2 regions of the Zhihengliuella alba genome follow, and region 2 is predicted to be linked to the other one. Evidence: riboswitches for the same ligand, from Rfam matches in the RefSeq annotation. Region 2 holds a riboswitch; the other holds the start of a gene.
The links. Region 2 has a riboswitch for S-adenosylmethionine ahead of ABD784_RS11825 (ABC transporter ATP-binding protein). Riboswitches for the same ligand answer to the same signal wherever they lie in the genome.

Region 1 (3,974 bases), on a different contig from region 2:
TGACCGCGCCCGTGCCGCGCGGGCCGTACTTGCGGCCGCGCTCGTACCAGGGGCTGGACGGCAGGCCCGCGTACGCGACCGAGAGGACGTCGTCGCGCCCCTCGAGCCACTCCGCGACGCGCTGCGCGTTGGCCACGTGCCGCTCCACGCGCAGGCTCAGGGTCTCCAGGCCCTGCGCGATCAGGAAGGCGTTCAGCGGTGCGACCGCGGACCCGAGGTCGCGCAGCAGCTGCACGCGGGCCTTGAGGATGTAGGCCAGGTTGGCCCCGAGTGCACCGCCGACGCCGAGGTCGCGGGCGAACACCAGGCCGTTGTAGGACTCGTCCGGGGTGTTGAAGCCGGGGAACCGCTCCGGGTCGGCGGCGTAGTCGAACGTGCCGCCGTCCACGATCACGCCGGCGATCGCCGTGCCGTGCCCGCCCAGGTACTTGGTGGCCGAGTGCACGACGACGTCGGCGCCCCACTCGAGCGGGCGGATCAGGTAGGGGGTGGCCAGGGTGTTGTCGACGATCAGCGGGACGCCGACCTCGTGGGCGATCGCCGAGATCTCCTCGATGTTGAGGACGTCCTGGCGCGGGTTGGACACCACTTCGCCGAAGAACGCCTTGGTGTTCGGGCGGACCGCGGCGCGCCAGGCGTCCAGGTCGTCCGGGTCGGCCACGAAGGTGACCTCGAGTCCGAACTTCTTCAGCGTGTGCTTGAGCAGGTTCTGCGTGCCGCCATAGAGCGTGGGGCTGGCGACGATGTGGTCACCGGCCTCGGCGACGTTGAGCAGGGCGTAGGTCGTGGCGGCCTGGCCCGAGGCGAGCAGCAGCGCGCCGACGCCGCCCTCGAGGTCGGCGATCCGCTGCTCCACGGCGTCCTGCGTCGGGTTGCCGATGCGCGTGTAGATCGGCTCCAGCTCGGCGAGCGCGAACCGCGCGGCGGCGCTCTCCGCGCTCGGGAAGACGAACGACGTCGTCTGGTAGATCGGCAGGGCCCGGGCGCCCGTCGTCGGATCCGGCGTCTGGCCCGCGTGGATCTGGCGGGTCTCGAAGGCCCATGCTGCGGACTGGGTGGACGGCGTGGTGTTCTGCTCTGACATGTTGTTCCCCTCTGTGTTCCGGGGTCCGCCCGCACTCCCGCTGTGCCGTGCCGACGCCGAGGGGGCGAAGGCCGCCGGACGGTAACGGTCCGGCGGGTACAGCAGATGGGAAGGCTTTCCCGCGCTTGCCCCGCATCGTTTTCGAGCGGAGCCGGGTCTTCACCCGGGGCACCCCACCGCGAGTGTGAGGGTTGCCGGCCAGCAAACCGGGGTTTCACGCTGGCACTCATGACCTTGGTCCCCAAGTTTCGACGAAGAGGAGCCGCCGTGCAAGCCCGGTCTCAACAGCCCGACACACAGCCCGGCGCGGCCTCGGGACAGCCTCCTGCCGCGGCGTCCGGCGGCAAGTAAGGGCAGCCTAATTTCGAGACGTCCATCACATAGTGCCATCATGAGGACATGATGAGGTTGGACCATGTTTCCTATGCTTGCGGCCCTGACGGCCTGACCGCCACGGCCGACCGGATCGCTCGAGAACTCGGCATCGAATCCGTCAAGGGAGGAGTCCATCCTCGCTTCGGAACCAGGAACGTCATCTTCCCGCTGCGCAACAACCAGTACCTCGAGGTCGTCGAGGTCCTGGCCCATCCGGCGAGCGACAAGGCACCGTTCGGCCAGGCCGTCCGGGCCCGCTCGGAGATGGGCGGCGGCTGGATGGGCTGGGTCGTCGCGGTGGACGACCTGGTCCCGTTCGAGGAGCGCCTCGGCCGCAGTCGGGTACCGGGGAACCGGAAGTTCCCGGACGGCCAGGAGCTGACCTGGCAGCAGATCGGCATCAAGGGCCTGATCGCCGATCCCCAGGTGCCCTACATGATCCAGTGGGACGAGGGCACCGAGAAGCTGCATCCCTCGCAGGCCGTGGAGCGCCCAGAGGGGCAGATCGCGCAGATCTGCATCGCCGGGTCGCGGGACCGCGTGCGGGACTGGCTCGGCCGCCCGGAGCAGTCGCCGCTGGGCGACGTCACGGTCGACTGGCAGGCGCCGAACGGCGCCCCGGGCATCCTGTCCGTGTCCTTCATGACGCCGCACGGCCTGGTCACGCTCTAGAGCCCGCGCCGGGGCTCATCCCCGGCGGGCTCGCACGGCGACCGGTCCGGCTCTGGCGCGGAGCGGCCGGCAGGACTAGATTCGCCGCAGAAGAAGGCGGCGGCAGACGCAGGGGGGCGTAGGCGCATGGGGACCACCGAATCGACTCGCAGAGGGCTCGGCACGACGGCGGTCGATGCCGTCGCTGCGGCGGCCGTCTCGCCGTCCGGGCGCGGCGGGCGGCGGGCTCCCCGGCGCTCCGCCCGGTCCGTCGGGAGCCGACTGCTCGGGCCGCTCCTGGCGGCCGCGGTGCTCTGCGGAGTGGGCGCGTGCGCGCCCCCGGCGGAGCCCGCACTGGCCCTGCTGGACACCCCCGCCTCGACCCAGGAGATCCCGGACCAGATCCTCGAGGCCGGCTTCATGGAGCCCGCCTCGATCCGCTTCGCGGGAGCGGACCAGGACGGCATCGAGTACTACCTCGGCCGCTCGAACCAGGCCGACGAGGTCTGCGTCGCGATCTTCTCCCCCGAGCGGACCTACGAGTTCTCGGGCGGTTGCGCCCCGCTCGAGCCCGAGACGTTCGCCCTCGTGCAGGCCGTGACGACGCCTCCGCGCGTCGCCCACCTGGTCGCGGACGGCTACACCCCGCCGGCCGAGGACGGGCTGAGCCGCGTCAGCGACAACGTCTGGGTGGAGATCCAGGAGCAGTGATCCAGGCGCAGCAGTGAACCAGGCGCAGCAGTGATCCAGGCGCCCGGGTGATCGGCGTCCGGGTGATCGGCGTCCGGACTCACGCCCCGAACCCGGTGGCGGAGCCGAACAGCGCGTACCCGACGAACCCGGCGATGTCGAGGAAGGCGTGCGCGATCACGAGCGGCATGACGCGGCCGTAGCGGGCGTAGATCCAGCCGAAGACGATCCCCATGGCTACGTTCCCGACGAACGGCCCCACCCCCTGGTAGAGGTGGTAGCTACCGCGGAGCAGCGCACTGGTCGCGATCACCGTCCACCTCCCCGCCGGGCCACGGCCCCAGCCCAGACGGCGCAGGTGGTGGAAGAGGAATCCGACGACGATGACCTCCTCCAGGATCCCGTGCCGGATCGCGGAGAGGACCAGGACGGGGATGGTCCACCAGTGGTCGTCGAGGGCGGCCGGGACGATCGCCGTCGTCAGCCCCAGGGCCCGGCCCGCCGCGTAGACGCCCAGCGTCCCGACGCCGATGGCGACCAGGAGCCCGACGCCGAGCGCGGCGTCCCGGCCGGGACGGCGGGCGTCGAGCCCCAGGGTCCGCAGGGCGCCGCGCAGCGGCACGGCCAGGAAGTACAGGGCCAGCGCCACCGGCACGAGCGAGAAGAGGATGTCCAGGAGCTGGTAGACGAGGTCGAAGACGGGCCGGTCGTCCAGCGGGACGTTCATGCTGGTGGTCTGCTCCCCCAGCGGGCCGCGGGTCAGCTTGTCCAGCAGCTCGACCACCGAGTAGACCGCCGACCGGCCCAGCGAGAGGCCCAGGACGAGGATGAGCTCCCAGCGCAGCCGCGTGCGCGTCGCGGCCTCCGGCGCGGCGCCCGGTGCAGCATCCGACGCTGCGGCCGGCGAGGACGCCGGCATGGGCCGCTGCCGGCGGGATGATTCCGGGCGTGACGGGGTGGGCCGAGACGGCGTGGACCGGGAGCTCATAGGATCGATGGTATGCGTGCACCGACCCCGGCCGAGATCCAGCTCGCCGAGAGGCTCCACCCGGGGCCGGCCTGGCAGGACGGCGTCGTCGAGGAGGGCGGGCAGTTCCACCTGGTCCTCGTGGCCGCCGGGGAGGCGGTGCTGCGGATGGCCCGGACGGCGGAGGCCGCCGCGGAGCTGCCGCGC
Region 2 (3,974 bases):
GCTTCCGGCGGCCCGGACGGCCGCCGCCGGGGCCAGCACCGGGACCAGCATCGCCAGGTAGACGAGTGCCACCCAGGCGTCCGTCCCGGCGAACCACGGCACGAACAGCTGGGGCACATACGCGAGGGCGTGGATCCACAGCAGCCGTTCGGTGAAACGCTCGGCGGCCCCGGCGCCGCCGTCCTGTCCTCCTGGTCCGCTGCTCATTGCCCCGAGTCTGCCGCCGGTCGGCCCGAATTCACAGCCGGCAGTCCGTGCGGCCGGCACCGGCCCGTCGCATGCGCGCTCCGTGGAACGACCCGCCCACCCGTGGCCTATGATCCTCGCAGGGGCACGGCGCGTTCGGCACCGGAGGCCTCTCTACTGTTTCCCCGGGAGTTCTCATGTCCAGTGTCGGACTTCTCTACGTCGGCGCGGTGCTCTGCGTCAACGGTCTGGTCCTGATCGGCCTCGTCCGCCCGCGCGGCGCGACCGTCCTCAACTTCCTCGTCGGCGCCCTGCAGGTGGTCTTCCCGACGATCCTGCTGATCGAGGCCGACGGCGACCCGGCCGCGGTCCTCGCGGCGTCCGGTCTGTACCTGTTCGGCTTCACCTACCTCTGGGTGGGCGCCATCAACACCTTCGATCTGCCGGCCGAGGGCTTCGGCTGGTTCAGCCTCTACGTGGCGATCGCCGCCGTGGTCTTCGGCGGGGCGGCCATCGCCCTCCAGGCGGATCCGGTCTCGGCCGCCATGTGGTGGCTGTGGGCCGCTCTCTGGTTCCTGTTCTTCCTGCTCGATGGGCTGGGGCACACCTGGCTGCGGGTCCCGATCGGCTGGTTCGCGATCTTCTGCGGTGTCGGCACGTGCACCGCTCCGGCCCTCCTCCAGCTCCTCGGGCTGTACGCCCCCTCCCCCGCCGCCGGTGCCGCCCTGGGTCTGGCGGGCATCACGGTTCTCGTCCTCGCCCTCCTGCTGGGTCGGCGCTCGCTGCGGGCCCGCCGCATCGAAACCGAGGCCGAGCTCACCGGCGATCCCGAGGCGGCGGTCGCCCGGCCGGTCTCGGCTTCCGCCACAGCACCAAGCCAGCCGGACGCGGAGTCCGGGACGATGCGCTCGAGCGGTACGAGTTCGGGATCCGGGCGCACCGTCGCCGACTCACCGGAGCCCGGCTCCACGGAGATCGCGGCGAGAATCATCACGCGGGGCTGATCCCGCCCTCGACTGCTCACCGCCCGGCCTCGTCCGGCACCGATGCGTACCACCGCGGGAAATGTGACGCCGCGTTGATGCGGGATTTTGCCATGGAGACGTCCGTGTCGTTTCGTTGACTCACCACCATCCCGAGCGGCCGAGAGATCTGGCTCGACGACGCCGCAGCAACCACCGGTGACCGCACCCCGCGGCCCGGACGGTGCTACCGCCAGGACCGATGGAGATGATTCATGGCTTCCACGCTGTCCGTGTCCCGCAGTACCGAAACTGCGCCCGCAGTGGCCTCGGAGAACCCGCTGCCCGTCACTTTCGAATCCGTCACGAAGCGATTCGGAGGGCGCACCGTCCTGAACGGCATCGACTTCTCCGTGCATGCGGGCGAGGTCCTGGCCATCGTCGGCCCAAGCGGCTGCGGCAAGTCGACGCTCCTGCGGACCGTCGCTGGCCTCGATCAGCCGACGTCGGGATCCGTCTGGATCGGCTCGTCCCCTGTTTCCGGGCTGAGCGAGGCCTCGGCCTTCGCCTTCCAGGAGCCACGGCTGCTGCCGTGGCAGACGATCCGGCGGAATGTCGCACTGGGCCTCCCCCGCGGCACCGACCAGGCGGCCGGCGCCGCCCACGTGGACGAACTGCTCGAGCACGTGGAGCTCTCCGCCCACGCTGACCACCGGCCCCGCGAGGTCTCCGGGGGCATGGCCCAGCGGGCCTCGCTCGCCAGAGCGCTCGCCCGCCGGCCCGGCGTGCTGCTGCTCGACGAGCCGTTCGGAGCGCTCGACGCCCTCACTCGGCTCAAGATGCAGGACCTGCTCCTGGACATCCACGCCAAGCATCCGGCCACGATCCTGCTCGTCACCCACGATGTCGACGAGGCCCTGCAGCTCGCCGACCGGATCCTCGTCCTCGGTGCCGCCGACGACCTCGAAGGGGCCGTCGTCGCCAATGTCATCGACGTTCCGGGTGTTCGGCCCAGGGACCGAGCCTCCGCCGAACTCGGCGTCCTCCGTTCCACCCTTCTCGAGAACCTGGGCGTCGACACGCACCGCCGCTGACTCCGGCATGAGTCCGGACGTCGGCGGAGTCCGGTGCGTTCCTGCACCGGCCACCGCTTCGCCTCGTCGCATCCCTCCATCCAGCACGCCTTCGTCGCAAAGGAACACCATGAGCATCCCGAACCACCACACCCGCCGCCGCCTCCTGGGCATGGCTGCAGTCGTCGCGGCCGCTGCCGCACTGACCGGCTGCGCCGGCGAGGACGCCGAGGCCACGGCAGAAACACTGAACATCGACTTCGCCACCTACAACCCGCTGAGCCTGATCATCAAGGAGAAGGGCTGGCTGGAGGCGACCCTCGAGGACGAGGGCGTCGAGGTCAACTGGCTCCAGTCGGCCGGTTCGAACAAGGCCAACGAGGGCCTCCGCTCGGAAGCGCTGCACGTCGGTTCGACCGCGGGGTCCGCGGCCCTGCTGGCCCGGGCCAACGGCGCACCGATCAAGACGATCGCCCTGTACTCGCAGCCGGAGTGGTCCGCCATCGTCACGCCCGAGGGCTCCGACATCGAATCCGTCGAGGATCTGAAGGGCAAGAAGGTCGCGGCCACGAAAGGGACCGACCCGTACTTCTTCCTGGTGCAAGCGCTCCAGGCCCACGGCCTGACGGTCGACGACGTCACGATCGAGAACCTGCAGCACGCCGATGGCTGGGGCGCGCTCAACAACGGTTCCGTCGACGCGTGGGCGGGGCTCGACCCGATCATGGCCGGTGCCGAGGAGGAGGGCGCCCAACTGGTCTACCGGAACCTCGACTTCAACACGTACGGGTTCCTGAACGCCACGGAGGAATTCCTGGAGAACGAGCCCGAGTTGGCTCAGGCCGTGGTCGACGCATACCAGAAGGCTCAAGAGTGGGCCGCGGAGAACCCGGAGGAGACGGCGCAGATCCTGGCCGAGGAAGCCGGTCTCGAACAGCCCATCGCGGACAAGGTCATCCTGGAGCGCTCGAACCTCGACGTCGATCCGGTCCCAGGCGAGGCCCAGCGGGAGGTCCTCGAGGCCGTCGGACCGATCTTCGTCGAGATCGGGGACGTGTCCGAGCAGGCCAGCATCGACGAGGCGGTCGACACGCTGTTCGAACCGTCGTTCGCGGAGGATGCCGACGCCTCCACCCTCAAGGAGTAGGGCATGAGCGCCTCCTCCGAAACGCAAGACCACCGGAGCAACCAGGTCTATGGCGGTACAGCTCACGTCTCCGTGGGCTCGTACGGGTCCAGCGCGGCGGGGTCAGGTGACACCCCCGAGGCCTCCGGCGTCGCACCGCAGACGGGCGCGGCGTCCGGACGCCCGCGCCGGCAGCTGCTGAACACTGCGGGAGGGCGCGTGCTGGTGGGCCTCATCGTGCCCGTCGCCATGCTGGCCGCCTGGTACGTCACGACGGCCGCCGGACTCTTCTCCCCCGTTCAGCTCCCCTCGCCCGCATCGGTCTGGAGCGCGGCAGACGAGCTGGTCCACCGCGGCGAGCTGTGGAATCACATCGGTATCTCGACGCAGCGCGTGCTCCTCGGGTTCGGCATCGGTGGGTTCCTGGGTCTGGCTGTCGGTTCCCTCGTCGGCCTGTCCCGGATCGCTGACGCCTTGTTCAGCCCCACGATCGGCGCGTTCCGTGCCGTCCCCTCACTGGCCTGGGTGCCTCTGCTCATCCTCTGGATGCAGATCGGCGAGGACTCCAAAGTCACGTTGATCGCCATCGGCGCGTTCTTTCCGGTCTTCACCACCGTGTACCTGGCG

Region 1: it holds a riboswitch for S-adenosylmethionine, as region 2 does, so the genes downstream of both, ABD784_RS06560 (bifunctional o-acetylhomoserine/o-acetylserine sulfhydrylase) here and ABD784_RS11825 (ABC transporter ATP-binding protein) in region 2, are expected to answer to the same signal.

Annotation. Positions count from the first base shown of each region.
Region 1 covers NZ_BAABCJ010000002.1:167,632-171,605, forward strand. The annotation lists gene ABD784_RS06560 (bifunctional o-acetylhomoserine/o-acetylserine sulfhydrylase) at 1-1,084, opposite strand, end outside; SAM riboswitch class IV at 1,201-1,318, opposite strand; gene ABD784_RS06565 (VOC family protein) at 1,484-2,131, shown strand; gene ABD784_RS06570 (hypothetical protein) at 2,258-2,821, shown strand; gene ABD784_RS06575 (CPBP family intramembrane glutamic endopeptidase) at 2,901-3,719, opposite strand; gene ABD784_RS06580 (aminoglycoside phosphotransferase family protein) at 3,801-3,974, shown strand, end outside.
Region 2 covers NZ_BAABCJ010000006.1:62,714-66,687, forward strand. The annotation lists gene ABD784_RS11815 (hypothetical protein) at 1-207, opposite strand, end outside; gene ABD784_RS11820 (AmiS/UreI family transporter) at 384-1,190, shown strand; SAM riboswitch class I at 1,314-1,417, shown strand; gene ABD784_RS11825 (ABC transporter ATP-binding protein) at 1,424-2,242, shown strand; gene ABD784_RS11830 (aliphatic sulfonate ABC transporter substrate-binding protein) at 2,352-3,368, shown strand; gene ABD784_RS11835 (ABC transporter permease) at 3,372-3,974, shown strand, end outside.